3 regions of the Kribbella amoyensis genome follow, and region 2 is predicted to be linked to each of the others. Evidence: riboswitches for the same ligand, from Rfam matches in the RefSeq annotation. Region 2 holds a riboswitch; each other region holds the start of a gene.

Region 1 (9,562 bases), 290 kb from region 2:
GTCCCGCACCGACCGGTACGCCATCGTGTACCCGTGTTCGGGCGTGCTCGCCGAGTCCGTGCGGGTGGTTCCGGACGCGCTGAGCAGGTTGCTCGGGGCCGGCCGGGCGACCGTGCTGGTCCTGCTCGGCAGCCCTAAGACGACCACCCAGCTGGTCGCACTGACCGGTCAGCCGCTCGGCTCGATCGGCCGGCACCTGAAGATCCTGCTCGACGCTCAGCTGATCCGGCGCCGCCGCGCCGGACGGACCGTGCTGTACTACCGCAGTACCGCGGGCGACTCCCTGGTTGATGCTCAGGGCAACTAAAACTTCCCCGGGAAAACAGGGGGAGACAACCGCGGATCTGCCGTTATCCTCGATCAATGGAGTGGCTGGTCTTCGCACTCACCGGGGGTGGTACCGCGCTCGCCGGGCGCTACCTCTGGGACTTGCGCGCGGCCCGGCGCCGGGCGGCCCGCGAACTGGAACAGACCCGTCTGCTCGCCGACGACGACGTGACTCACCTCGGCGAGGAGCTCGGCCGCCTGGACGCCGCGCTCTCCGGCCGCCCGCTCGACACCGAGGCGCACGCCGACTACCAGGCCGCGCTCGACTCGTACGAATCAGCTCGTCGCGCCGTCACCCGGCTGGAGTCGGCCGACGCGATCGCGAGCGTGGCGGACACGCTGACCGATGGACGGTTCGCCCTGGCGTGTGTGCGAGCGCGGGTCGCGGGGGAGCCACTGCCCGAGCGCCGGGTGCCGTGCTTCTTCAATCCGCAGCACGGGCCGTCCGCCGTGGACGTCGTGTGGACCCCACCGACCGGCGGTACGAGGAGGGTCGCCGCTTGTGCGCAGGACGCGGCACGGCTGCGGGCGGGGGAGGATCCCGTGGTTCGTCCGGTGCAGTACGTCCGGACGGTACCTACGTGGGAGGCGGGCGCGCTGATCGAGCCGTACAGCGCGAGCTACTTCGCCAGCAGCAGCGCCCGAGCGGCCGTGATGGGGTTGTCGATGGACCTGCGCGGCGAGGGCGGCGGGCGCTGGGGCAGCCCGTGGCGCCGGCGCGGGCACCCGAGCGATTAGAGCAACCGATGGTTGCGTGAAGCCGGTCTCGTGGTCTACCGTGATGTGCAACCAAACGTTGCGAAAGGGTAGGCCATGGAGTACGGCAGCATCGAGCGCGAGATCCACGTCGACGCGTCCCCCGAGGTGGTCTTCGAGGTCATCAGCAGTCCCGTCCATCTCAAGGAGTGGTGGCCCGACGAAGCCGAGCTGGACCGGGCGACGCCGGGCGGGGTGGGGCAGCTGGTGTTCGGCGAGCCGGGCTCGCCCGACGCGCTGGCCGAGCAGTTCACCGTCGTGGACGCGGATCCGCCCCGGCTGTTCTCGATCCGCTGGCTCTATCCCGAGGGCGCGGCGCCGGGACCGGGCAACTCGCTGCTGATCACGTTCGAGCTGGTGCCCACCAGTGGCGGGACGACGGTGCGGCTGACCGAGACCGGATTCCGTGAGCGGGGCTGGGAAGCCGCGGTCCTCGAGGAGGCGTACCGCGATCACGTCACCGGCTGGGACACCTTCGTTCCGCGGCTCGGTGAGTACGTCAAGCGGCTGGCGGCGAACCGATGAGCGTCACCGTCGACGACGACCTGTGGTCCGCGATCGGCGATCCCACCCGGCGCCGGATGCTCGACCTGCTGCTCACCGGCGGCGCGGGCACGGCCACCACCCTCAGCGAGAACCTGCCGGTGACCAGGCAGGCCGTCGCCAAACACCTGGGCGTGCTGGACCGCGTCGGCCTGGTCCACGCCACTCCGGCCGGCCGGGAGAAGCGGTACCAGGTGGACGAGGCACAACTCGCCCGCGCGGTCGCGCAACTGACCACGGTCGGCGCGACCTGGGACGCCAGGCTCCGCCGCATCAAGCGCATCGCCGAGGCGATCCAGCGCAGCAAGGAACAGAGCAAGGAACAGTCGGAAGACCTTTAGGAAAGCGAGAACATCATGGTGGACATCCTGCACAGAGTCGGTATCAAGTCGTCCCCGGACGCGGTCTATCAGGCGCTCACGACGCCCGACGGACTCGCGGGCTGGTGGACCAGGGACACCGAGGGCGACGGCGACGCGGGAGGCGTACTGCGGTTCCGGTTCGGCGACAAGGGCGGCTTCGACATGAAGGTCCTGGAGAGCGTGCCGGACAAGCGCGTCCGCTGGGAGGTGATCGGCGGGCCTGAGGAATGGATCGGCACGACCGTGAACTGGGACCTCCGGCAGGACGACGACTACACGACGACCCTGTTCAAGCACGAGGGCTGGCGCGAGCCGGTCGAGTTCATGCACCACTGCAGTACCAAATGGGCGACGTATCTGATCAGCCTGAAGTCCCTGGTCGAGACCGGCGAGGGCGCCCCTGACCCGGACGACACCAAGATCGACAACTTCAACTGATCACCCCTTCGATCAGGGGGAGGATCTGGTCGACGTCAGGCAGCTCGTCGTACTCGGCCTGGAGCTGCCTGGCCGCCTCCCGGTAGGTGCGGTCCGCGAGGACGGCTGTGACTGCGGCGGTGACCTCGGCCGGGGTGACGGTGACGGCGTCGAGGACTCGGCCGAGCCCGAGGTCGAGTACTCGCCGGGCGTTGTGAGGCTGGTCCGCGCCGAGGGGAAGCAGGACCGACGGGAGACCGTGCGCGATGGCTCCGGTGAGACTGCCGGAGCCGCCGTGCGAGACCACGAGATCGCAGTGCGGGAGGAGCTCGTCCTGCGGGATGTACCGCTCGACGCGCACGTGGTCGGGCTGCGGACCGAGTAGGGCGGGATCGTTGCGCTCGCCAACGGTCACGACCACGTTCGCCGGTACCTCGCGCAGGCCGGCGAGGACCCGGGAGAACAGGTCGTCGGTGTCCGGCTGGAAGAGCGTCCCCAGGGTGAAGTAGACGGTCTTGGTGGATCCCTCCGCTGACCGTTTCGGGGCCGTCGGCCGGAAGGACACCGCCGTCGCGGGGAGCGGGAACGCCGGATCACGGAAGCTCGGCGGGAACGGGGACAGCACCAGGTCCCGGTCGAGCATGATGAGTTCGGGGTCCGGCGGCAACTCGTGCTCGGCGCGGATCTCGTGCAGCGGCTCGACCAGAAGTTCCTTGCGGAGAAGCGACCCGGCCGCGAGGACGAGGACGTTCACACACGGGATCCCTAGCCGTTCCGCGGCGATGGCGGCCCCGAAGTCGGCCTCGTCCCGCACGATCAAGTCCGGCTTCCACTCACCCGCGATCCCGAGCAACGCTCCCGCATGCCGCCGAGCGCCCCGCCGCCCGAAAGCCTCGCTGAAATGCCGCTCCTCGGCAGCCGTATCAACAGCCTCCAACGGCTCCGGCACAGGAGCGGGCGCATCAGCAGGCCGCGGCCCACTGGTCGGAAAGACAACAAACCCCTCCGCCGCAATCCCCGGCGTCACCTTCCCCGACCCAGCGACAGCCACCGTATGCCCAGCCGCCTCCAAAGCCCGAGCCACCGGCACCAAGGGCCGAAAATGCCCCAGCCCCCCGATAAAAGAAACCAAGATGCGCATCCGCCGAACCTTACCGGTGGTCAGTGGTGAAACAGGCGGAGGCCGGTCTGTACGTGCTCGATCCCGTGGGTCGCGGCGCACGCGACGATTTCGTTGGTCCGCAGCGATCCGCCGGGTTCCACGATCGTGGAGACCCCCGCGGCCGCGGCGTACTCGACATTGTCAGAGAACGGCAGGTAGCCGTCGGACGTCATGGTGACGCCGGCGAAAGACGCGATCCACTGGTCCCGCCAGCCCACTTCGTCGTACTGCCTCCGCGCCTCGTCGCCGAACAGCGTGGCGAACTCCGAGAGCTGGACTGTCGTCATCTCCTGGCCCGCGAAACGGAGCTGCCAGTTGAGGCGATCCTGACGCCCCATCTCGTCGACCTCAGTCAGATGGTCGACGAAGGGATGCCGCCGGAGCCACCAGGTGCGCGCCTTCGCGGCGGCCAGCCGTACGCAGTCGACCCGGTTCTGCTGACCGGCACCGATGCCGATCGCCGCTCCGTCGCGGACGAAAGCCACGGAGTTGGACTGGGTGTAGCGCAAGGTCACCAGACCGAGCAGCGCATCGGCCCGGGTGGATGCGCGGAGCGCGCCGCCGTCGGGGAGTACGGAGGCGATGGGCACGGCGTCACGTTCCTGTTCGATCGTGAGCCCCAGGACGTCTCGGCGTTCGACGGCCGGTGGGATGCACGTCGTATCAGCCTCGAGTACCAGGAACCGCCCGCCACGCTTGGAGGCGAGTGCAGCGGCAGTACCTGGCTCGAATCCGGGCGCGATCACGGCGTCGCAGATCACCGTGCGAAGGAACTCCGCAGTGGTCGGATCGACCGGACGCGACAGTGCGACGACGTCGCCGAACGACGACTTGGGATCTGCGTCGCGGGCCCGGACATACGCCGACAAGAGGCTGTCCGGCTCGACGCCGGTCACCCGCCAGAGGTTCGCGGCGGCCGGGTCGACGGTACCGGCGACGGCTGCACCCGCGGGCGACACATGCTTGAAGGAGGCCGCCGCAGGCTTTCCTGTCGCGAGGTCGGCCTCACGGACCAGTTCGAAGGCGTTCAGCGCGTCGAGGTAGTTGATCATCGACGGCTCGCCGTTCAGTACGCGAGGCCCTTGGCCGGCGACGATCGAGGCGGACTGGTGCGGATTCATCCCGTAGCGCATGTGACGTGTCCCTCCGGCTGTTCTCGAAGGGGCACCCAGGCGGTCGATGCCACTCGTTCGCTCCACGCCGGTCAGCTCCGGCCACGCCAGTCGCGGCGCTCACGATACTCCCGCTCCACAGCCCTGGAGACGCCCGGCGTTCAAATAGGGTGGCTGGATGAGTGGTGGAGATGTGGCGGTGCCGGTGGTCGACTCGGTGGCTTTCGACTGTTTGGATCCGGAGCGGGTGGTGGGGTTCTGGCAGGGGTTGCTCGGGGGTGAGGTGCGGGCGCAGCACGGGGTGCTGGAGTTGCGGGGTGGGCGGGTTCGGTTGGACTTTGCCGGCGTTCCGGAGGGGAAGGACGTCCGGAAGAACCGGGTGCACCTCGACCTCTACGTGCCGCCGGAGACCAAGGAGGAGGCGATCGAGAAGGCGCTGCGACTTGGTGCCACCCGGGCCGACGACATCTACGACGGTGAGCTGTGGCAGGTCATGCGGGACCCCGAGGGCAACGAGTTCTGCTTCGTCTGGGGCGCCGCGAGCTAGGTCAGCCCCAGATCGGGGATACTCGACCGCCCTGGAAGGAACTCGGGATGGTCGATTGGCTGGAGCGGGAGATCGGTGAAGGTCAACGGTAAGAAGGAAGCTAGGACGGTGTTCAGGGTCAGGTTTGGCGACCGGAAGTTCGACTTTCGGCACGGTCCATGGCGCTGACACGAGCACGGTTCATCGAGGAACTGAACCGTCTCGCAAGTACGCATCCGAGCCTGCTCTGGAGTGAGAGAATCATCGAGTACGCGCCGGAAGTATCGGATTTCGTGCTGACGACCGATGGGCCGGTCACGATCGTTGTTTCGGTTCGAGACGACCTTGATGTCGCACGCGTCATGGTGGACGAGCATGTCTTCGACTTCGTGCCAACAGTTGAGCTACACGATTTTCTGGCGGCAGTGTTCTCCGGACGCTGGGAGGTCTTACCGAAGCGTGGGATCCTAACCCCTGGCCGAATGGTGGTTCGCTCGGGAGAGCGACTCTGGGAGTCGTGAGTGCCCGCGCTACCGGCTCGGCTCCGGGTGGGGAGTTCCTCGCTCCCCTTACGGATCAGGTGTCGGCCGGAGGGCCAACAGTCTGACCTATGAGCAATCTCCAAGAGTGCTCAGCCTGGTAACTGAGGGCCGCGAGACGTGATCCCAGGTCCCTAGCGGGGTGAGAGGACGGTGAACTCGTTGCCGTCCGGGTCTGCCATCCAGATCGCGGCGTCGCCGGTGTCGAGGCCGAGGCGGGTCGCGCCCAGGCCGACGAGGCGTTCGGCCTCGGCCTGCTGGTCGCTGCCGGCCGGGGGTGCGAGATCGAGGTGGAGGCGGTTCTGGCCGTACTTCGGGGCCACCGGCGGACCGCCCCAGGTGATCTTCGGGGTACCGGGCCTTGCCTGGATCGCGGTCTCCTCGTCCTGGTCCCAGACCAGCGGCCAGTCCAGCGCCTTGCTCCAGAAGTACCCGACCGCCTGCGTTCCGTCCGACGCGATCGCGCCGAGGAATCCGCAGTCGGCGAGGAAGTTGTTCCCCGGCGGAATCACGCACAGCTCGTTGCCCTCGGGATCGGCGAGTACCACGTGGCCTTCCTCGGGAAGCTGGCCGATGTCGATGTGCCGGCCACCGAAGTCGAGCGCCCGCGCCACCGTCGCCTGCTGGTCCTCCAGCGACGTGCTGGTGAGGTCGAAGTGCATCTGGTTCGGCGTGCTCTTCCGCTCTTCGGTCGGCACGATCCGCAGCCGGAACCCGCTGTCGTCCTTCGCCGGGACGAGGATCCCCTCGGCGTCCTCGACCGGTTCCGTGCCGAAGACGCCGCCCCAGAACCGCGCCACCACCCGCGGGTCGTTGGCTCCGAAACACACTGCGAACAGGTTGGAACTCATGCCACTCCGATCACCGATGGGCCGATTCCCGCACGCTAAACACCGGAAACCTTTCCCCGCAAAGGGTTTAGGCCAGGCTCGAAGTGACGCCATGACGGGCTAAACGCTCAGCTGGTCACGACGGCGGGTCAGGTACGCGGTTTCGGCGGTATTGCCGGCCAGCTCGATCGCCTGGTCGTACGCGTCCCGCGATTCCTTGCTGCGACCCAGCCGGCGCAAGAGGTCGGCCCGGGTCGCGTGGTACGCGTGGTACCCGGCCAGCTTGTCGCCGATCGCGTCGACCGCGGCGAGGGCGACCTCCGGTCCGTCGAGCTCGGCGACCGCGATGGCCCGGTTGAGGATCACGATCGGGGACGGGTCGAGCCGCGCGAGCTGGTTGTACAGGGCCACGATCTGGGTCCAGTCGGTGTCCCGCACGTCGCGCGCGGAGGTGTGGACGGCGCCGATCGCGGCGAGGATCTGGTACCGACCGGGCGGCATCCCGGTCGCCAGGCGTTCGCGGACCAGCTGGTGCCCTTCGGCGATCAACCCCGTGTCCCACGAGCCGCGATCCTGCTCGTCGAGGGAGACCAGCTCGCCGCTCGCCGAGATCCGCGCGGTACGCCGGGCGTCGGTGATGAGCATCAACGCGAGCAGCCCGGCGACCTCGCCGTCCTCGGGCAGCAGTCCACGAATCAGGCGAGTGAGCCGGATCGCCTCGTTGGTCAGGTCCTGCCGGACCGGATCGGTGTCGGACCCGGTCGCCAGGTACCCCTCGTTGAAGACCAGGAAGAGCACACCGAGGACGCCGGCGACGCGGGTCGGCAAGTCCTCCGCGGACGGCACCCGGTACGGGATCCGCGCGGCCTTGATCTTGGCCTTCGCGCGGGTGATCCGCTGGCCCACGGCGGACTCCTGCGCGAGGAAGGCGCGGGCGATCTCGGGCACGGTCAGCCCCCCGACCATGCGCAGCGTCAGCGCGACCCGGGTCTCCATCGACAGGGCCGGGTGGCAGCAGGTGAAGATGAGCCGGAGTCGCTCGTCGTCGATGACACCGAGAGGCTCGGGCGGGTCGTCGTCGGACAACAGCTGAGCCTCCTTGTGCTTGTCGTCGCGCTTGCTCTCCCGCCGGATCCGGTCGATCGCCTTACGGTTCGCGGTCGTCGTCAGCCAGGCGCCCGGGTTCGGCGGGACGCCGTCCTGCGGCCATCGCGTCACGGCGACCGCGAACGCCTCGGCCGCGGACTCCTCGGCGATGTCGAGATCGCCGAACCGCCGGGCCAGGGCGGCGACCACGCGCGCCCATTCGTCACGATGCGCGGCCGTGATCGCGTCGTCGATGTCGGTCACGCAGCCGACAGTAGCCGGTCCGTCGACGCACCCACCTCACCAGCGGTTACCCACAGCGCTACCCCACGAGGAACGGCCGTACCTCGAGCTTCGCCCGGCACACCTTCGAGCCCTCGGCGGCCAGCTTGAGCGCGACATCGAGATCCGGTGCCTCGATGATCCAGAACCCGGCCAGGTACTCCTTGGACTCGACGAACGGCCCGTCGGTGAGCATCGGCTCCCCGTGCCGGTTGTCGATCACGGTCGCCGAACCGGGAGCGTCGAGGCCGCCGGCGAAGACGAGATGGCCGAGCTCCGCGAGCCGGTCGTTGAACGCGGTGATCTCGGCCATCACGTCCGGGCCGTTGGCGTTGGTCTTGTCGTCGATGACGGAGAACATGTACTGCATCTGGTCACTCCTGAGCTCTCGCGGCGCCCCGGCCGGCCGGCCGTTCATCTCTTCCACGAAGACGGTCCCGCCGATCCGACACCTCCGTCGAGAATTCTCCTCGTTACAAGAGCTGCCCGCCGTCGGTCGTGGTGTAGTGGCGCACGACTGAGTGCCGGGGTCTTGCCGTCCGGCCAGCCCTGGCTCGCTTGCGCCACTGGGCCAAGGTCTCGGCGTCCTGCCAGATCTCGAGCGAGTTGACCTGTCCGGGATCGACCGAGTCCGCGGTGATGGCGAAGTGGACGCAGCCGTCGGACTCGCGGGCCCGCGCGACCATCTTGCTGAAGGCGGTGACGTACTGGTCCCTCGCGTCCGCGTCCACGAGGTGGTATCCGGCGATGACGATCATGGTTGCTCCTCTGGTCATTCCGGCAGGGGGAGGGCTTCGCCGGGCGTCTTGGTGTAGCCGAGTTGCTCGATCACCCGGCCGTCGCTGACCCGGGTGACGTTCACGCCGAGGACCGAGTCCGCGTCGGTCGGGCCGAAGCGGTACCGCCAGCGCACCGTTGCCCAGTCGCCGTCGGAGAACACGTGCTCGACCTCGAACGTGGTGGAGGTGTCATTCATCAGCTCGGCCCAGAACTCCACGCACGCTTCCTTCCCCACGTACGGCGTGCCGTCGGGCGCCGGCTGAGCGGACACCATCAGGCAGTCGTCGTGGACAACCTCGGCCAGCGCGGCGGTGTCGCGGAGCCGGAACGCCTCGTTGAAGCGGGCGATGGTCCGGGCGGTGTCGGTACTGAGCTGTGTGGTCACGAGGTACACCCTTTCTCAGAAGTAGAACAATCGGTCTACTTCGGGACGATATAGAATGGTCGATCTACTCGTCAACCGGAGGACGCGGATGACCACGAAGCCCACCCCGGGCCCCCGGGAGCGCCTGCTCACGGCCGGCCAGGACCTCTTCTACTCGCGCGGCGCCGCGGTCGGCGTGGACGCGCTGCTGAAGGAGGCGAACGTCGCCCGCCGGTCGCTGTACGAGCACTTCGGCGGCAAGGACGGCCTGGTGGCGGCCGTGCTCCAGCGCGCGGCGGAAGAGGACCTCGCGTGGTACGAGTCAGCCCTGGCCGCAACCGACGAGCCGCGGGACAGATTGCTCGGACTGTTCGACCAGCTCGACGAGCTCACCTCGAACGAACAGTTCCGAGGCTGCCGCTACTTCGCGACCGATCTCGCCTTCGCAGACCCAGACCACCCGGCACACGCGGAAA
Region 2 (9,562 bases):
CTCGCTGGGGCGGTTCGTGACGACCAGGGTGCCGGCCACGACGGCACCGACGGCGGCCACCGAAGCGACCGGTGCGACCCACCGACGCTGTGTACGCCGCACCGGGTCGGCTGCGGTGAGGACGCGGGAGCGGAGCCGGCTGTGCTGGTCCTCGGTGAGCCGGGGGACCGGCGGTGGTTCGAGATCGGTGTTCATGACAGCTCCTCGGAGAGCGCGACCCGCGACAGCAGATCGGGGAAACGGCGGCGGGCGCGGTGCAGACGGGCTTTGACGGTTCCTTCGGCGACACCGAGGGCCGCGGCCGCCTCGGCGAGGGTGAGGCCGGACCAGACGACGAGTTCGAGCGTCTCGCGTTCGTGCCGGGGGAGTTTGCCGACCGCGCGACGCACGGCCGACATCCGTCGTTCGTCGTCGAGCCGGCGGGCCACCTCGCCCGCGTGATCGGGGCTGTGCGGCGGATCCGGTAGCCGGTCCACCAGCGCGCGCAACCGCCGGCCGGTGCGGTACAGGGTGCGGCATTCGTTGCCCGCGACCACCAGGAGCCAGCCGCGCGCGCTCGGTACCGTGAGCGGGCCCGGTGGGTCGCGGTGGAACCGGCGCCAGGTACTCAGGAACGTCGCCTGCACGACGTCCTCGGCCGCGGCCCAGGACGCGGTCCGCCGGAACGCGAAGGCGTACACGTCGTCTGCGTACCGGTCGAACAACTCGCCGAGGGCGCTCTGATCGCCCTCCCGGAGCCGCTCCCACACCTCGTCGTCGGGAGCGGCCCGGGCGGCGTCCGACGCGGTCATGATGATCTCCACATCAGGGAATGACCACGACCCCGCCGAATGGTTGCCTCACAGCCGGACGAGTACTCCGGCCAGCCCACCCTCGATCTCGTCGGGCAGGTCGTTCTCCAGCCCGTAGAGCACCGCGTACCACGGGCCGAGCCGGTGCCAGTCGCGTGCCCGCTCACGCAGTTCGTGGCTCACCTCGTACGTCTCGGCCACGCCTGCCGCGATACCGGCCGGGGAGTTGTGGAGCAGCCAGGACAGGTCCAACGCGGGATCGCCGATGTGCGCGTCGGTCCAGTCGATGATTCCGGCGACCCGGCCGTCCCGGATCCGCAGGTGCTCCGGACCGAGGTCCGCGTGGACGAGCTGGGTGAACACGTGCCCGAGCCGCCCGAGGAGAGCGGTTCCCGCAGCGCGTACGTCCGTCGGCAGCAACGGCAGTACCTCGTCTCGCATCTGCTGCATGACCTCAGCGCGTTCGGCCGCCGCCGTCTCACGGTCCTGGGCGCCGTAGGCGACGGCCTCGTCCGGGTCGACCCCGTGCAGCGCCTTGAGGAACGACCCGAGCTGCCGGCCCAGCGCGGTACTGCCGTCCGTCAGTGGCTCACCGACGAGCAGTTGGTGACGTACGCCGTACTCGGTGGGCTCGGGGATCGGTACGGGGACAGGGAGCTGTGGAGCGAGCCAAGGGAGCAGCTGGGTCTCGGCGAGCAGCTTCGGCCGTACCTCGGGGCGCCGGGGCTCACGGTGGACCCAGGAGCCCTCCAGCCAGGCGCGGGAGTCCCAGCCGTTGTCCGTGATCGTCATACGAGGGCCCGGACGTACGAGCCGAGCAGGGCGGTCGTGTCCGGGACGAAGGACCAGTCCGGATCGTCGAGGCGCTGCACGAGCTCGGCCGGGGTCATCCACGCTCCCCAGTCCACCTCCTCCGGCTGGTGCTGGATCGGACCGTCCCACCGGCAGGCGTAGAGGTACGCGTGGTAGTTCGTGTCGTCGTCGGCGTAGTCACCTTCGGGCAGCTTCTCCAGCTCGACCCCGGAGATGCCGAGCTCCTCGGCCAGCTCCCGCACCACCGCGTCGAACGGGTCCTCGCCGGCCGCGACGACACCACCGGCCATGAAGTCGTAGCGAGCCGGGTACACGTCCTTGGTGGGGGTGCGCCGATGCACGTAGATGTCGCCGGCCGCGTTGCGGACCAGGACGCCGGTCGCCGAGTGCCGCAGGTTGTCCCGGCGCATCACCGAGCGCGGTGCGGAGCCGCAGACCCGGCCGTCGGCGTCGAGCAGGGCCACAAGTTCGTCCATCCGGGCAGTCTCACACGTGAGCCTGTGGACAGTTCAACGCTTTTCCCGGGCCCGACCGCGTAGGCTCGATCGCATGAGTGTGCGGCGGATCATGGGGACCGAGACCGAGTTCGGCATCTCGGTGCCCGGCCAGCCCGGGGCGAACCCGATGCTGACCTCGAGCCAGGTGGTGAACGGCTATGCCCAGACGCAGCCGCTGGCGCGCAAGACCCGATGGGACTTCGACGAGGAGCACCCGTTACGGGACGCGCGCGGCTTCGACCTGAGCCGGGAGGTGGCCGACTCCAGCCAGCTCACCGACGAGGAGACCGGGCTGGCCAACGTCATCCTCACCAACGGCGCCCGGTTGTACGTCGACCACGCCCACCCGGAGTACTCCGCGCCGGAGTGCACGAACCCGCGCGACGTCGTGGTCTGGGACAAGGCCGGCGAGCTGGTGATCATGGAAGGCGCCCGGCAGGCCCGGCAGATCCCCGGCGCCCCACCGCTCAACCTGTACAAGAACAACACCGACAACAAGGGCGCGTCGTACGGCTCGCACGAGAACTACCTGATGCGCCGGTCCACGCCGTTCGCGTCGATCGTGCGGCACCTGACTCCCTTCTTCGTCAGCCGTCAGGTGGTCACCGGCGCGGGCCGGGTCGGGCTCGGCCAGGACGGCACCGCGCACGGTTTCCAGATCAGCCAGCGGGCCGACTACTTCGAGGTCGAGGTCGGGCTGGAGACCACGCTGAAGCGGCCGATCATCAACACCCGCGACGAGCCGCACGCGAACCCGGACCGGTACCGCCGGCTGCACGTGATCATCGGCGACGCGAACCTGTCCGAGATCTCCAGCTATCTCAAGGTCGGCACCACCGCGCTCGTGCTGTCGATGATCGAGGACGGCTGGCTGACCGACGACCTGTCCGTCGACCGGCCGGTGACCGCGCTGCACGAGATCAGCCACGACCCGTCCTGCACGCACCTGATCACGCTGAAGGACGGCCGCAAGCTGACCGCGGTCCAGTTGCAGACCGAGTACCTGGAGCAGTCGCGCAAGTACGTCGAGGACAAGTACGGCGACGACGCCGACCGGCAGACCAAGGACGTGCTGCACCGCTGGGAGGAAGTGCTCGACCAGCTCGCCACGGACCCGATGCAGTTGGCCGACCGGCTCGACTGGGTCGCCAAGCTCAAACTGCTCCAGTCCTACCGCGATCGCGACGGGCTGGACTGGGACGACTCCAAGCTGCACCTGGTCGACCTGCAGTACGCCGATCTCCGGCCGGACAAGGGGCTGTACTTCAAGCTGGTGAAGGCCGGCCGGATGCAGCGCCTGGTCAGCGACGAGGAGATCCGGATGGCGGTCTCGCACCCGCCGACGGACACCCGCGCGTACTTCCGCGGCCGCTGCATGCAGCAGTACGCGGCGCAGGTCGCGGCGGCCTCCTGGGACTCGGTGATCTTCGATCTGCCGGGCCGCGAATCGCTCCAGCGGATCCCGACCCTGGACCCGTTGCGGGGCACGAAAGCCCATGTCGGAGCACTTCTTGATAACTGCGACACCGCGAGTGACCTGGTTCGCACCATCACTGGGGGTGCCGACGGGTAGGGTCGCTGTAGAGGGGTCGGTTGGGCGGCCTCTCCAGCGGTTCTAGGAGGTGTGTGCCATGGCGAAGGACGGCGGTCAGCAGCACAAGCAGCCGAAGCGTTCGTCGACCGAGGAAGAGGTCGAGCAGGTCGAGGTCTCCGAGGACGTCGCCGAGCGCAAGGAACGGCTCGACGAGGACGTCGACTCGATCCTGGACGAGATCGACGAGGTGCTCGAGGAGAACGCGGAAGAGTTCGTCCGCGGGTTCGTGCAAAAGGGTGGGGAGTGAACCGCTCGATGACATTCGATGCCTCCGGCCGGCTGCCGGAAGCCTTCCTGACCCCAGGCGGCTCGTCGTTCATGGACTTCCTGGCCGGGCACGCGCCCGACCTGTTGCCCGGACGGCGGTCGCTGGGGACGGGTGACCTGTCCAAAGACGTCCCGCACGGCACCACGATCGTCGCCGCCACCTTCTCGGGCGGCGTCGTGATGGCCGGCGACCGGCGCGCGACGATGGGCAACATCATCGCCCAGCGCGACATCGAGAAGGTGTTCCCCGCGGACGAGTACTCGTGCGTCGGGATCGCCGGATCGGCCGGGCTCGCGGTCGAGATGGTGCGGCTGTTCCAGGTGGAGCTGGAGCACTACGAGAAGCTGGAAGGGACCACGCTCAGCCTGGACGGCAAGGCCAACCGGCTGAGCGCGCTGATCCGGGGCAACCTGGCGATGGCGATGCAGGGGCTGGCCGTGGTGCCGCTGTTCGCGGGCTACGACGAGCACCTGAAGGGCGGCCGGATCTTCTCCTACGACCCGACCGGCGGGCGGTACGAGGAGCAGGCCTTCCACAGTGTCGGTTCGGGCTCGCTGTTCGCCCGGGGTGCGCTGAAGAAGCTGTACCGGGAGGACCTGTCGGCGACCGAGTGCGTGACGGCGGCGATCCAGTCGCTGTACGACGCGGCCGACGACGACTCCGCGACCGGTGGGCCGGACATGGCCCGGCGGATCTTCCCGGTGGTCGGTGTCGTCACCTCGGACGGCTACCAGCGGATGCCCGAGGACGAGGTCGGCGCGATCGTCGACAGCGTCGTCGCGGCCCGGCTGCAGCGTCCCGACGGCCCGGCCGCGCCGCTGTCCTGAGCCTGGTCCCCGAGTTCACGAAGGATATCGATGAGCGTTCCGTTCTACGTCTCACCCGAGCAGCTGATGCGGGACCGGGCCGACTTCGCCCGCAAAGGCATCGCCAAGGGTCGCAGCGCGATCGCGTTGCAGTACGCCGACGGCATCCTGTTCGTCGCGGAGAACCGGTCGCCCGCGCTGCACAAGGTCGCCGAGATCTACGACCGGATGGCGTTCGCCGCGGTCGGCCGGTACAACGAGTTCGAGAACCTGCGGATCGCCGGCGTGCGGCTGGCCGACATGCGCGGGTACTCCTACGACCGTCGCGACGTCACCGGCCGGGCGCTGGCCAACGCCTACGCCCAGACCCTCGGCGCGATCTTCTCGTCCGGCGGTGAGAAGCCGCTCGAGGTGGAGATCCTGGTCGCCGAGATCGGGGCCACCGGTGCCGACGACCAGATCTACCGGCTCACCTACGACGGCTCCATCGCCGACGTCCGGGGGTACGCGGTGATGGGCGGTCCGGCCGAGCAGGTCGCCGACTACGTGGGCGAGCACTACCAGGAGGGCATCTCGCTCGCGGGTGCGCTCCGGCTGGCGGTGGACGCCCTCGGTCACGACAGCTCCGAGGTGCGGCAGCTGACGCCCGACCAGATCGAGGTCGCGGTGCTGGACCGGACCAGGTCCCAGACCCGCAAGTTCAAGCGCATCTCCGAGGAGACGCTGGAACGCATCCTCGCGGAGTCCCGGCCCGACACGGCCCCCGCCGAGCCGGCCGCGCACACCGAGCAGCAGGAGTCCGTCAACGGCGGCTCGTACGAGAGCGACAGCGACGACGACGCCCCGGTCGCCCCGCCGGAGGACGACGCCCCCGTCGCGCCCCCGGAAGACCCGGACGACGACCGCCCCCTGTGACCGACCGAGAAGCGAACCCGTCCGCCGCCGGATCCACTCCGACGGCGGACGGTCTCGTTCGGGGCGTCGACGGGGTGCCGGGTGCGGAGTTCGTCGATCGGCGACCGGGCGATCCGGAGCCGTGGGAGGTGCTGGGGGAGCGGCCCGGGTTCGACGGGTTCCTCACCGTGCGCGTCCGGCGGTACCGGTTGCCGGACGGGCGCGAGGTCGACTGGGACGTGTTCAGCCCGGCGCTGTCCAAAGGGGTCCAGGCCGGTATCACGGTTCTGCCCCTCACCCCGGAAGGCCGGATCGTCACGGTCCGCATGTTCCGCCCGGGCCTCGACCGCGTCGTCACGAACCTCCCCGGCGGCCTGATCGACGTCGGCGAGGATCCAGCGACGGCGGCCGTCCGTGAGCTCGAGGAGGAGACGGGGTACCGCTGCGGGTCGATCGAGCTGGTCGGCTGGCTGGCGGCCACCTCGTCGCTCTATCGCAAGCACATCGCGATAGCCCGCGACTGCCGCGCCGAAGGCCACCAGGACCTGGACGACTACGAGGACTGCGTCCCGGTCGAACTGACCGTCGAGGACTTCCGCCGCGACCTCCGGACCCCAGGAACCATGACAGGCACAGACGCCGCCTACTACGCCCTCGACCGAGCCGGCCTCCTCTGAATGATCTGGGGACCGGCGGCCTCGGGTACAGGTGCTGGCGCACCGCCGCCGGATGTCCCCGCCGGCTTATGGCTGACGGGTTGTTCGGCCGGTAGCGGGTTCTTGGGCCGATGGCAGGTTGCAACCCGTCAGCCGTCAAACAACACGTCAGTCGGCTGGGTGCCGAGGGCGTAAGGGTCTAGTGGAGGTTGGCGTGAGTGCGGGGGTGAGGGTGAGGGTGAGGCCCTGGATCGGGGATCGCCTACTCTGGTGAGTGGACCGCTACTGGCGTTGAGGTGGTGAACCACCGGGGAACGGTCTGCCGGGATCCTCCGGCTCGAGCCGCGCGCCTGGGCAACCGACCTGTTCGTCGACGCCCGAAGGAGCGCGCCCCATGACCCAGAGCACCCCCACCCAGTCCGCCGACAACGCGACCACGCAGCCCCAGGCCCGGTTGATGATCGGGACCGAGCTCGCCGCGGAGATGGTGACCAAGGCCGCGGTCCGGGCCGAGGCTCTGCGGGAACGGACCGGGGTACAGCCGTGTCTCGCGACCGTGCTGGTCGGCGATGACCCGGCGTCCGCGACGTACGTGCGGATGAAGCAGAACCGGAGCAAGAAGGCCGGGATCGGTTCGCGCAGTGTCGTGCTGCCCGCGGAGACCACCACCGAGGAGCTTGTCGCCGAGCTGACCAAGCTGTCCGAGGATCCGGAGGTGCACGGGATCCTGTTGCAGCACCCGGTCCCGGCGCAGATCGACGAGCGGGCCGCCTTCGAGGCGATCGCGCCGGCCAAGGACGTCGACGGCGTCACCATGCACGCGTTCGCGGCGATGGCTTTCGGCGAACCGGGGTTCCGGTCCTGTACGCCGGGCGGGATCCTGCGGCTGCTGGAGGCGTACGAGGTGCCCTTGTCGGGTGCGCACGCGGTCGTGATCGGGCGGAGTCCGATTCTCGGGAAGCCGGCCGGGATGTTGCTGCTGGCATCGAACGCGACGGTCACCTACACGCACTCGCGGACCAAGGATCTCGCGGACATCGTCCGGCAGGCCGACATCGTCGTCGCGGCCGTCGGCAAGGCGAACTTCGTCCGTGGCAGCTGGCTGAAGCCGGGCGCCGTGGTCGTGGACGCGGGGTACAACGAGGGCAACGTCGGCGATGTGCACTTCGAGGAAGCCACCGAGGTGGCGAGCCTGATCACCCCGGTCCCGGGTGGCGTCGGCCCGATGACGATCGCGCTGCTGCTGGAGCAGACCGTCGACGCCGCCGAGGCGCAGACGGCCGCCGGTACCGCGTCGGTCTGAGACGGAAATCCGAGACACCTGCGCGGGTGCCGGGAGGTCTGACCTAGGGTTGAGACAGGCAACCAGCACTCGGACAGGGTGCGGCGCGAACGAGGAGGCAGGCAGTGGCGGTACGGGCGATCCGGGGTGCCACCCAGCTGGAGGCGGACGAGCGGGAGCACCTGCTCGAGCGGACCGCCGAGCTGGTCCGGGCGGTCCTGCAGGCGAACGACCTGGCGTCGGAGGACCTGATCAGCATCCTGTTCACCGTCACGCCGGACCTGCACTCGGAGTTCCCGGCGGTGGCCGGCCGGCAGATCGGCCTGACCGACGTACCGCTGATGTGCATGCAGGAGATCGACGTACCGCACGCGCTGCCGCGGGTGGTCCGGATGATGCTGCACGCCGAGTCGCCGCGGTCGCGGGAGAAGATCCAGCACGTCTACCTGCACGGGGCGGTGGCGTTGCGCCCGGATCTGACCGGTGCGCAGTGACCGAGTTACGCGGTCCGGTCCGGGTGGTGGGGACCGGGTTGATCGGGACGTCGATCGGCCTGGCCCTGACCCGGCTCGGGGTTGTGGTCGAGCTGATCGACGCCGATCCCGACAGCGCCCTGATGGCCGAGCGGATCGGGGCCGGTTCGCGGCTGGTCCAGCTGGCGCCGCAGCTCGTCGTGGTCGCGGTTCCGCCGGACCACGTCGGTGAGGTGATCGCGGAGCAGTTGCGGCAGACCGACGCGATCGTCACCGACGCGGCCAGCGTGAAAGGCAAGCCACTCGCCGACGCGAAGGCACTGACCGACAAGGCGGCCGACGACCTCGCTCGGTACGTTGGGAGTCACCCGATGGCCGGGTCCGAGCGGAACGGGCCGCTCGCCGGTCGGGCGGATCTGTTCGACGGCGCGACCTGGGCGATCACGCCGCATCCGACCAGCGATCCTGAGGCCGTCGAGCTGGTCCGCCGGCTCGCCGAGGCCTGCGGGGCGCGTACGGTCGAGCTGTCCGTGGCCGACCACGATCTCGCCGTGGCGCGGGTCTCGCACCTGCCTCAGCTGATGTCGTCGCTCGCGGCCGGCACCCTGGTCGACGCGCCGTCGGCCCACCTCGACCTGTCCGGCCAGGGCGTCCGCGACGTCACCCGGATCGCGGCCAGCGACCCCGGGCTGTGGACCCAGATCGTGTCCGCGAACTCGCCCGCGCTGAGCGGCCTGCTGGAGCAGATCCGGGACGAGCTGGACCGGCTGTTGATTGCCCTGGGCAAGGAGGAGGCGGCCGACGAGGTCACCGCCGTCCTCCGCCGGGGCGTGTCCGGCGCGGTCCGCGTTCCCGGCAAGCACGGGTCGCCGCACATCGAGCTGGTCTCGGTGCTCGTCACGATCCCCGACCGCCCGGGGCAGCTGGCCCGGCTGTTCGCCGACGCGGCCGCGTCCGGTGCGAACGTCGAGGATCTGCGGATCGACCACAGCCCCGGCCGCCCGGTCGGTGAGGTCGAGCTGGCGGTCAAGCCCGCGTCGGTGGATCAGCTGGTCCGGGTCCTGACCGAGCGGGGCTGGTCCGTCCACCGGTAATCTTCCGCCCATGATCATCGCTGTTGACGGCCCGAGCGGTTCCGGTAAGTCGAGTACGGCGCGTGGCGTCGCGACCAGGCTGGGGCTGCGGTACCTCGACACCGGCGCGACGTACCGCGCGGTGACCTGGTCGGCGCTCGAGCACGGGCTGGACCTGGACGACACCGAGGCGGTCGCGGCCCGGGCCCGGGCGCTCGACCTCGGGATCAGCACCGACCCGCAGCGTGGCCACTTCACCGCCGACGGTACCGACGTCACCGAGGCGATCCGGGACCCGCGGATCAGCGCCAGCGTCAGCAAGATCGCCACCAACCTCGAGGTGCGCGCGGAGCTGATCCGGCGGCAGCGCGCGATCATCGACGCCGCCCAGCCGACCGGCGGGATCGTGGTCGAG
Region 3 (9,562 bases), 140 kb from region 2:
CCGCCGGCCGGCCGGCAGCACGACCACCTGGTCGCCCACCGAAACGGTGCCGGAGGCAACGGTGCCGGTGTAGCCGCGGTAGTCGCGGTACTCGTCGTCGGTCTGCGGCCGGATCACGTACTGGACCGGGAAGCGCAGCGGCTGCCCGGACACGTCCGTCCGCCCGGAGGCGTTCTCCAGGTACTCCAGCAGGGTCGGGCCGTCGTACCAGGAGGTCGCCGCGGAGCGCTCCACCACGTTGTCCCCGACCAGCGCCGAGACCGGGACGGCCTGGACATCGGCGATGCCGAGCTGGTCGGCGAGCTGCGCGACGTCCTTGGCGATGCCCTTGAAGACCGCCTCGTCGTAGCCGACCAGGTCGATCTTGTTCACCGCCAGCACGACGTGCGGGACCCGGAGCAGGCCGGCCACGGCGAGATGCCGCCGGGTCTGCTCGAGGACCCCGTGCCGGGCGTCGACCAGGATGATCACCACGTCCGCGGTGGACGCGCCGGTGACCGTGTTCCGGGTGTACTGCACGTGGCCCGGGCAGTCGGCCAGGATGAACGACCGCTTGTCGGTGGCGAAGTACCGGTAGGCGACGTCGATCGTGATGCCCTGCTCCCGCTCGGCCCGCAGGCCGTCGGTCAGCAGCGCGAAGTCGAAGTCGCCGCCGCGGGCCTCGGAGACCGTCTTCACGTGCGCGATCTGGTCGGCGAGGATCGCCTTGCAGTCGTGCAGCAGCCGACCGACCAGGGTCGACTTGCCGTCGTCCACCGAACCCGCGGTGGCGAGTCGCAGCAGTGTGCTCATCAGAAGTAGCCCTCCCGCTTGCGGTCTTCCATCGCGGCCTCGCTGACCCGGTCGTCGGCCCGGGTCGCGCCCCGTTCGGTCAGCTCGCTCGCCGCCACCTCGACCACGACCTCCGCCGGGGACGCCGCGGTCGACGCGACCGCGCCGGTGCAGGACATGTCGCCCACGGTCCGGTACCGGACCACCCGCCGGCCGACCTCCTCGCCGTCCCGTGGCTGGGAGTACGGGCCGACGGCAAGCAACATGCCGTCGCGCTCGAACACGTCCCGCTCGTGCGCGTAGTAGATGCTCGGCAGCGGGATCTCCTCGCGGGAGATGTAGTTCCACACGTCGAGCTCGGTCCAGTTCGACAGCGGGAAGACCCGGACGTGCTCGCCCGGCCGGTGCTTGCCGTTGTACAGCGACCACAGCTCCGGCCGCTGGTTCCGCGGGTCCCACTGGCCGAACTCGTCGCGCAGGCTGAAGATCCGTTCCTTGGCCCGGGCCCGCTCCTCGTCCCGGCGACCGCCGCCGAACACCGCGTCGAACTTGTGCCCGTTGATCGCGTCCAGCAACGGCACCGTCTGCAGCGGGTTCCGGGTGCCGTCGGAGCGCTCCCGCAACCGGCCGTCGGCGAGGTAGTCCTCCACCGACGCCACCTCGAGCCGCAGCCCGAGCGCGGCCACGGTCTCGTCGCGGTAGGCCAGTACCTCGGGGAAGTTGTGCCCGGTGTCGACGTGCAGCAACGTGAACGGCACACCCGCCGGCGCGAACGCCTTCCGGGCCAGGTGCAGCATCACGATCGAGTCCTTGCCACCGGAGAACAGGATCACCGGCCGCTCGAACTCGGCCGCCACCTCGCGGAAGACGAAGATGGACTCGCTCTCCAGCGCGTCCAGGTTGCTGACGGTCGTGATGGCCGGCTCCGTCCCGATCGTGGCGGTCACGTGTGCAACCCGCATTCGACCTTGCCCTGGCCGGACCAGCGGCCACTGCGCGGGTCCTCGCCGGGCGCGACCTGCCGGGTGCACGGCTGGCAGCCGATCGACGGGTAGCCGTCGTACTGCAGCAGGTTGACCAGGACGCCGTTGTCGGCGATGTACCCGTCCAGGTCCTCCTGGGTCCACGGCGCGATCGGGTTCAGCTTCACCATGTCGCGCTTGGCGTCGTACTCGATCACCTGGGTGTTGGCCCGCGTCGGCGCCTCCTCCCGGCGTACCCCGGTCACCCAGGCCTTGTAGCCGGACAGCACCCGGTTCAGCGGCTCGACCTTGCGGAGCGCGCAGCACTGGTCGGGGTTGGTCGCGAACAGGTCCTTGCCGTACTCGGCGTCCTGCTCGGCGACGGTCTGCTTCGGGGTCGCGTTGATCAGGTTGATCGGCAGCGTCGCGGCGACCGCGTCCCGGGTCCCGATCGTCTCGGCGAAGTGGTAACCGGTGTCGAGGAACAGCACGTCCACTCCGGGAGCCGCCTCGGCCGCCAGGTGGGGGAGCGCACCGTCCGCCATCGAAGCGGTCACCACCAGGTCGTCCCCGAAGGTCTCCCGCGCCCACGCCAGCAACTCCTGCGCCGAGGCGTCGGCCAGTCGTTCGTTCGCCTCCTCGGCGAGCGTCTTCAAGTCTGTGCTCATTCCACCGTCACCCGCAGTCCGATCATCTTCAGCTGGAACACCCGTGCGCACGGCCGGCACTCCCAGGTGCCGTGCCCTTCCTCGGAAGGACGGAGATCCTCGTCTCCGCAGTAGGGGCAGTACAGCGGTGCAGCGCGTTCACTCATTGCAGTGCCTCCTCATCCGCACGGACGACCCACTGAGCGAACCGCTCGCCCTCGGACCGTTCCTTCAGGTAGTTCTGGGTGACTCGCTCGACGTAGTCGGCCAGCTCGGCCGAGGTGACCTTGTGACCGCGCAGCTTGCGGCCGAACCCGGCGTCCAGGCCGAGCCCGCCGCCGAGGTGGACCTGGTACCCGGGGACCTGGTTGCCGTCGGCATCGCGGACCAGCTGGCCCTTCAGGCCGATGTCGGCGACCTGGATCCGGGCGCAGGAGTTCGGGCAGCCGTTCACGTTCACCGTGATCGGCACGTCCAGCTCGGGGATCCGCTGCTCCAGCTCGTCGATCAGCTCGGCCGCGCGGGCCTTGGTCTCGACGATCGCCAGCTTGCAGAACTCGATCCCGGTGCAGGCCATCGTGTTCCGCCGCCACGCCGACGGCCGCGCCTGGTACCCGAGCTCGCCGAGCTGCTGGACCAGCGACTCGACCTTCGACTCCTCGACGTCGAGCACGATCAGCTTCTGCTGCGCGGTGGTCCGGATCCGGTCCGACCCGTGCGCCGCGACCACGTCGGCCACCTTGGCCAGCGAGCTGCCGGACACCCGGCCGACGACGGGCGCGACGCCCACGTAGAACCGGCCGTCCTTCTGCCGGTAGACGCCGACGTGGTCGCCCTGGACCGCCGGGATCTCCGGCGCCGGTCCGTCGATCAGCTTGCGCTTCAGGTACTTGGATTCGAGAACCTCACGGAACTTCTCCACGCCCCAGTCGGCGACCAGGAACTTCAGCCGGGCCCGGTTCCGCAGCCGGCGGTAGCCGTAGTCGCGGAAGATGCTGGTCACGCCCCACCAGGCCTCGTGCACCTCGTCGAGCGGGATCCAGGTCCCGAGCCGCTGGGCGAGCATCGGGTTGGTGGACAGGCCGCCGCCGACCCACAGGTCGAACCCGGGGCCGTGCTCGGGGTGCTCCACGCCGACGAACGCGATGTCGTTCACCTCCGGCACCACGTCGTGCGACGGGTGGCCGGTGATCGCGGTCTTGAACTTGCGCGGCAGGTTGGAGAACTCGGTCGAGCCGATGTACTTCTCGACGATCTCGTCGATCGCCGGCGACGGGTCGATGATCTCGTCGGCCGCGATCCCGGCGACCGGGCTGGCGATCACGACGCGCGGGACGTCACCGCACGCCTCGGTGGTGTAGAGACCGACCGCCTCGAGCTTCTGCCAGATCGCCGGCACGTCCTCGACCCGGATCCAGTGCAGCTGGATGTTCTGCCGGTCGGTGATGTCGGCGGTGTCGCGCGCGTACGTGCTGGACACCTCCGCGATCACCCGCAGCTGCTCGGTGCTGAGCTGGCCGCCCTCGATCCGGACCCGGAGCATGAAGTACTTGTCGTCCAGCTCCTCCGGCTCCAGCGTCGCGGTCTTGCCGCCGTCGATGCCGGGCTTGCGCTGGGTGTACAGACCCCACCAGCGGAACCGGCCGCGCAGGTCGGCCGGGTCGATCGAGTCGAAGCCGCCGTGCGCGTACACGTTCTCGATCCGGGCCCGGACGTTCAGGCCGTCGTCGTTCTTCTTGTTCTCTTCGTTCTTGTTCAACGGCTCGCGGTAGCCGAGCGCCCACTGGCCCTCGCCCTTGCCTTTACGCGGGCGGGCAGGCTTGCGGGGAGCAGAGGTGACGCCAGTCATCTCGAACGTGTCCTTGTCTACTGGAGACAGGTGCGTCCGCGGGGGAGGGTCCGAAACGTCGTCGGTTCGACCCGTTCTGCGCGGTGCGCACCCAGCGGTGATCAGGTGATCAGGGGGCCGTCAGCGGGCCCGGCGGGGTGGCTGTCAGAACGTCGAAGGACAACAGATGGCGCTGCGCATCCGCCCGAGGTCGACGTGGATGCGACCTACGAGGTGGGTGGTCAGGGCAGCGAGCATGTCCCCAACGATCAGCGCCGACGCCTGACAAATCAACTCCCAATCCTGCTCTGTGAGATGAGATCTCAGGATACGGATATGTCTACCAGTCTGGTCGGGATTGTTTCGCGCTCAATCCGCAACCGACAAGAACTCTTGTTCAAGAAGTCTTGTTATAGCTAGGCTGCCCGGCATGAGCCCTGCGAACCGGCGTTCCGCGGACGCCTCCGTGATCGCCGCGATCCATCATCCGCTCCGCCGCCGGCTGATCGACCACCTCGGCGTGAACGGCCCGTCGACCGCGTCCCGGCTGGCCGGCGCGACCGGCGAACTGGTCGGAAACGTCAGCCACCACTTGAAAGTGCTGGCCGCGGCCGGCGTGATCGAGGAGGCGCCGGAGCTGGCCAGGAATCGCCGGGAACGCTGGTGGCGGACGGCCAAGGTGTCGTACTCGTGGTCGATCGCGGACGCCGGCGGGGACCCGGCCGGCGAGCTGGTGGCGGCCACCGCCGAGGAGGCGAACCTGGGCCATCACGCCACCAAGGTGCGGCAGTGGTTCGAGCGCCGGCACGCCTACGACGACGCCTGGATCCGGGCCGCGTTCTCGACCGAGAGTTGGGTCACACTGACCCCCGAACGGCTCACCGAGCTCGGCGACCGCATCGGCGCGATCATCCAGGAGTACGTCGACGCGCCCGACTCCGGCGACGAGGTGGAGACCGTCTTCGTGTTCGCGCACGGCGTCCCGGCCCGGCCGTGACGACCACCGACGAGTACGCCGAGGTCGCGTTCCCGCCGTTGGGCCGGGACCGCCGGGTGCAAGGGTGGATCTTCTCGGCGGCGGTGTCGCAGATCGGGGATGTCGCCTGGTACGTCGGGCTGGCGTGGAGCGCGGCCCAGGTGACCACGCCGGCCGGCGCGGGCCTGGTGATGGGGATCGGCGCGTTGCCCCGGGCCTTGGTGCTCCTGTGGGGCGGAGCGCTGGCCGACCGGCTCGACGCCCGGCGGACGATGATCCTCGCCAACCTCGGCCGGATCGTCGTCCTGGCCACCGCGGGCGCGATCGTGCTGACGAGCGGCGTCACGCTGCCGCTTCTGCTGACCGTCGCGGTTCTCTTCGGCGTGATGGACGCGATCTACACGCCGGCCGCGGGGACGATTCCACGCCGGATGGTCCGCGGCGAGGACCTGGTGAAACTCGCCGCCGGGACCCAGCTCGCGAATCGGCTGGCCGTCTTCGTCGGCGCACCCCTGGGCGGCCTGCTCGTTGCGCACGGCGGGCTGGCCGCGGTGATGCTGGTGGACGCGCTGTCGTTCGCCGTGATCGCGGTCGCGCTGGCCTGGGTGGTCCGTCCCCGGTTGCCGCAACCGTCGTCGAGCGGCGCGTCGATCCGCGCTGACCTGCGCGACGGCTTCGGGTACCTGCGCCGCGACGTCTCGGCCCGGACCTTGGTGATCGCCTTCTTCGGGTTGAACCTGTGTGTCGGCCCGGTCATCGCGGTCGGCCTGGTGCAACGGACCCACGTCGACGGCTGGGGTGCCGGTGCACTCGGCTGGTTCCAGGCGTGCTCCGGGATCTCGGCCGCGCTCGGCGCCGTGATCGCGCTGCGCTGGAAACCACGCCGCCCGGCCCGGACGGGGTTGCTGCTGCTGATCCCGCAGGCGGCCGGGTGCGTCATGATTGGAGCCGTCCCGCGGGTCGTCGTGTTCGTGGCGATGGCGATGATCGGGATGACGGCCGGCCTGGCTTCCGCGCAGTTGTCCGGCGCGTTCCAGCAAACGATCGAGCCGGCGTTCCTCGGCCGGACGTCGAGCATCGTCAGCCTGTCCGACGAGGCCCTGATGCCACTGGCGATGACCGGCTTCGGCGCCCTGATCTCCCTGACCGACGTCACCTTCGCCTGCGCGGCACTGGGTACGGCGTTCGCGGTCCTGATGCTGTGGTCCGCCGCCCGCCTGAAGGGCTGACAGCGGTCGCCTCCCGGCATCGGGAGGCGACCGCGGTGGTCCGTAGATCAGCTGAGCTCGAGGCCCGGGTACAGCGGGTGCTTGTCGAGCATCTCGGCCGAGGCGGCGCGGGTCTTGTCGGCCACGCCGGCGGCCAGCTCGTACTTCGCCTTCGACGGCGCGCCGGCCGACGTGGTGGTCGGGGTGACGCTGGACAGCACGTCGGTGATCAGCTCGGCCACCCGGTCGAACTCGTCGGCGCCGAACCCGCGCGTGGTCAGCGCCGGCGTACCGATCCGGACGCCCGAGGTGTACCAGGCGCCGTTCGGATCGCGCGGGATCGCGTTCCGGTTGGTGACGATGCCCGCGTCCAGCAGCGCCGACTCGGCCTGCCGGCCGGTGATGCCGTACGACGAGACGTCCAGCAGCACCAGGTGGTTCTCGGTACCGTCGGTGACCAGCTTGACGCCACGCTTCATCAGGCCCTCGGCCAGGCTGACCGCGTTGTCGGCGACGGCCTGCGCGTAGGTCTGGAAGGACGGCTGCCGCGCCTCGGCCAAAGCGACGGCCTTGGCCGCCATCACGTGGCTGAGCGGACCACCGAGCACCATCGGGCAGCCACGGTCCACCGAGTCGGCGTACTCGGGCTGGCAGAGCACCATGCCGCCGCGCGGGCCGCGGAGCGACTTGTGCGTGGTGGTCGTGGTGACGTGCGCGTGCGGGATCGGGTCGAAGTCGCCGGTGAACACCTTGCCGGCGACGAGCCCGGCGAAGTGCGCCATGTCGACCATCAGGGTCGCGCCGACCTCGTCCGCGATCTCGCGCATCTTGGCGAAGTTCACCTTGCGCGGGTACGCGGAGTACCCGGCGATCAGGACCAGCGGCTTGAACTCACGGGCCGTCCGGGCGACCTCGTCGTAGTCCAGCAGGCCGGTCTCCGGGTCGGTGCCGTACGAGCTCTGGTGGAACATCTTGCCGGAGATGTTCGGCCGGAAGCCGTGGGTGAGGTGGCCGCCGGCGTCGAGCGACATGCCGAGCATCCGCTGGTCGCCGAGCGCCTTGCGGAGCTTGGTCCAGTCTTGTTCGGTCAGGTCGTTGACATGCTTGGCACTCGCCTCGGCCAGTGCCGGGGCCTCGATCCGCTGGGCCAGGATCGCCCAGAACGCGACCAGGTTGGCGTCGATCCCGGAGTGCGGCTGGACGTAGGCGTGCGGGGCGCCGAACAGCGCCTTCGCGTGGTCCGCGGCGGTCTGCTCGACGATGTCGACGTTCTGGCAGCCGGCGTAGAAGCGGTGCCCGATGGTGCCCTCGGCGTACTTGTCGGACAGCCAGTTGCCCATCGTCAGCAGGGTCGCGGGGGAGGCGTAGTTCTCACTCGCGATCAGTTTGAGCGAGGACCGCTGGTCCTCCAGCTCGGACCGGATGGCGCCCGCGATGGTGGGCTCCACCGCGCCGATCACCTCGAGGGCGCTGCGGTACGCCGCCGACGCGGCCGCGGCGTCGAAGGGTTGAGTCATCGTTGTCTCTCCTGAGGTTTGCACTGGGTCATCCCGTGGGTCGCCGGCACCCAGGCGCACGGTGCCCGCGTCTTCTCGCTCCCCGGTGGTTCTCCACCTCACGCGCCAGTCGCGACGCGGTAACCCTAGCGCGTCTCAGATCACCCGGTCGACGACGGTCGAGAACCGCGTGGTCCGCGGCAGCGTCCCGAACACGCCACCCCAGTCACCCGCGAGCCGGGACGCCACGAAAGCGTCGGCGACGTCGGGTGTCGAGTGGCGGACGAGCAGTGACGCCTGCAGGCACGCGGCCATCCGCGCGGCCAGCCGGCGAGCGCCCGCTTCGGCCTCGGAAACGTCGGCGAGCGACTCCAGGACGTCGGTCACCGCGGCGTCCAGGCGATGGTCGGCTCCACTGGCCGCACCGACCTCGGTCAGCCAGGCCTCCAGCGACTCCGGCCGGCGGAGCGCGCGGAGTACGTCGAGGGCGTTGACCGTGCCGGAGCCTTCCCAGATCGAGTTCAGCGGCGACTCCCGGTACAGCAACGGCAGCCCCGACTCCTCGACGTACCCGTTGCCACCGAGGCACTCCAGCGCCTCCGCGACCGTCATCGGGGTGCGCTTGCAGACCCAGAACTTCGCCAGCGGCAACGCGATCCGCCGGAACGCCGCGGCCTGTTCGTCCCCGGCCAGTGCGGCGTCGACCGCGGCCGCGAGCCGGATCGCGAGTGCGGTCGCCGCCTCGCTCTCGATCGCGAGGTCGGCCAGGACGTTCCGCATCGCCGGCTTGTCGCGCAGCAACCCGCCGAACGCGCTCCGGTACGACGTGTGCCAGGTCGCCTCGACCAGGGCGCGACGCATCAACGCCGCCGAGCCGAGGACACAGTCCAGCCGGGTCGCGGCGACCATCTCGATGATCGTCCGGACGCCGGCGCCCTCGTCGCCGAGCCGGTAGCCGAGCGTGTTGTGGAACTCGACCTCGCTGGACGCGTTCGACCGGTTGCCGAGCTTGTCCTTGAGCCGTTGCAGGGCAAACGTATTCCGGTTGCCGTCAGCAAGGACCCGGGGGACGACGAAGCAGCTGAGTCCCTCCGGCGCCTGGGCGAGTACGAGGAACACGTCCACCTGGGGGGCCGAGCAGAACCACTTGTGCCCGTTCAGCAGGTACTCGTCGCCGTTGCCCGACGGCGTCGCCGTGGTGAGGTTGGCCCGGACGTCGGATCCGCCTTGTTTCTCGGTCATCCCCATCCCCGCGAGCACGCCGGCCTTCTCCGCGGCGGGCAGCCGGCGCACGTCGTACGCGGTGGCGGCGAGGCCGGGGATCCACTCGGCGGCGAGGTGTTCGGAGGCGCGCAGGGCCGGGACCGCGGCGTACGTCATCGAGATCGGGCAGCCGTGGCCGGGCTCGACCTGGGACCACAGGTAGAAGCCGGCGGCGCGGGTGAGGTGGGGCGACGCCGCGGTACTCGTCCAGGGGGCCGCCTGCAGGCCGAAGCCGACGGCTCGCTCCATCAGCCAGTGCCAGGACGGGTGGAACTCCACCTCGTCGATCCGCCGGCCGTAGCGGTCGTGGGTCTTCAGGACAGGCGGGTTCTGGTTCGCGGGCAGCGCGTGCGCGAGGGCCTCCGGTGATCCCGCCAGCGCCCCGATCGCGGTCAGGCCGGGGTCGGCGGT

The links. A riboswitch is a leader RNA that binds a small molecule or an ion and turns the genes downstream of it on or off. The one in region 2 is predicted to bind ZMP and ZTP.
Region 1: it holds a riboswitch for ZMP and ZTP, as region 2 does, so the genes downstream of both, FB561_RS26570 (5-aminoimidazole-4-carboxamide ribonucleotide transformylase) here and FB561_RS27940 (bifunctional 5,10-methylenetetrahydrofolate dehydrogenase/5,10-methenyltetrahydrofolate cyclohydrolase) in region 2, are expected to answer to the same signal.
Region 3: it holds a riboswitch for ZMP and ZTP, as region 2 does, so the genes downstream of both, FB561_RS27330 (glycine hydroxymethyltransferase) here and FB561_RS27940 (bifunctional 5,10-methylenetetrahydrofolate dehydrogenase/5,10-methenyltetrahydrofolate cyclohydrolase) in region 2, are expected to answer to the same signal.

The regions. Positions count from the first base shown of each region.
Region 1 is NZ_VIVK01000001.1:5,685,837-5,695,398, forward strand. Features, by position in the region: gene FB561_RS26540 (helix-turn-helix domain-containing protein) at 1-307, shown strand, start outside; gene FB561_RS26545 (hypothetical protein) at 364-1,065, shown strand; gene FB561_RS26550 (SRPBCC domain-containing protein) at 1,141-1,608, shown strand; gene FB561_RS26555 (ArsR/SmtB family transcription factor) at 1,605-1,967, shown strand; gene FB561_RS26560 (SRPBCC family protein) at 1,983-2,426, shown strand; gene FB561_RS26565 (glycosyltransferase) at 2,419-3,546, opposite strand; gene FB561_RS26570 (5-aminoimidazole-4-carboxamide ribonucleotide transformylase) at 3,567-4,700, opposite strand; ZMP/ZTP riboswitch at 4,727-4,798, opposite strand; gene FB561_RS26575 (VOC family protein) at 4,858-5,226, shown strand; gene FB561_RS26580 (hypothetical protein) at 5,385-5,726, shown strand; gene FB561_RS26585 (VOC family protein) at 5,879-6,595, opposite strand; gene FB561_RS26590 (RNA polymerase sigma factor) at 6,695-7,924, opposite strand; gene FB561_RS26595 (YciI family protein) at 7,983-8,312, opposite strand; gene FB561_RS26600 (putative quinol monooxygenase) at 8,416-8,700, opposite strand; gene FB561_RS26605 (nuclear transport factor 2 family protein) at 8,715-9,107, opposite strand; gene FB561_RS26610 (TetR/AcrR family transcriptional regulator) at 9,196-9,562, shown strand, end outside.
Region 2 is NZ_VIVK01000001.1:5,977,083-5,986,644, reverse strand. Features, by position in the region: gene FB561_RS27985 (hypothetical protein) at 1-195, opposite strand, end outside; gene FB561_RS27980 (RNA polymerase sigma factor) at 192-791, opposite strand; gene FB561_RS27975 (phosphotransferase) at 840-1,583, opposite strand; gene FB561_RS27970 (NUDIX hydrolase) at 1,580-2,080, opposite strand; gene dop (depupylase/deamidase Dop) at 2,154-3,674, shown strand; gene FB561_RS27960 (ubiquitin-like protein Pup) at 3,733-3,942, shown strand; gene prcB (proteasome subunit beta) at 3,951-4,790, shown strand; gene prcA (proteasome subunit alpha) at 4,821-5,684, shown strand; gene FB561_RS27945 (NUDIX hydrolase) at 5,681-6,340, shown strand; ZMP/ZTP riboswitch at 6,591-6,682, shown strand; gene FB561_RS27940 (bifunctional 5,10-methylenetetrahydrofolate dehydrogenase/5,10-methenyltetrahydrofolate cyclohydrolase) at 6,714-7,622, shown strand; gene aroH (chorismate mutase) at 7,727-8,095, shown strand; gene FB561_RS27930 (prephenate dehydrogenase) at 8,092-9,168, shown strand; gene cmk ((d)CMP kinase) at 9,179-9,562, shown strand, end outside.
Region 3 is NZ_VIVK01000001.1:5,837,117-5,846,678, reverse strand. Features, by position in the region: gene FB561_RS27360 (sulfate adenylyltransferase subunit 1) at 1-792, opposite strand, end outside; gene cysD (sulfate adenylyltransferase subunit CysD) at 792-1,733, opposite strand; gene FB561_RS27350 (phosphoadenylyl-sulfate reductase) at 1,715-2,401, opposite strand; gene FB561_RS38000 (hypothetical protein) at 2,398-2,547, opposite strand; gene FB561_RS27345 (nitrite/sulfite reductase) at 2,544-4,229, opposite strand; gene FB561_RS27340 (ArsR/SmtB family transcription factor) at 4,639-5,205, shown strand; gene FB561_RS27335 (MFS transporter) at 5,202-6,413, shown strand; gene FB561_RS27330 (glycine hydroxymethyltransferase) at 6,461-7,909, opposite strand; ZMP/ZTP riboswitch at 7,951-8,032, opposite strand; gene FB561_RS27325 (acyl-CoA dehydrogenase family protein) at 8,045-9,562, opposite strand, start outside.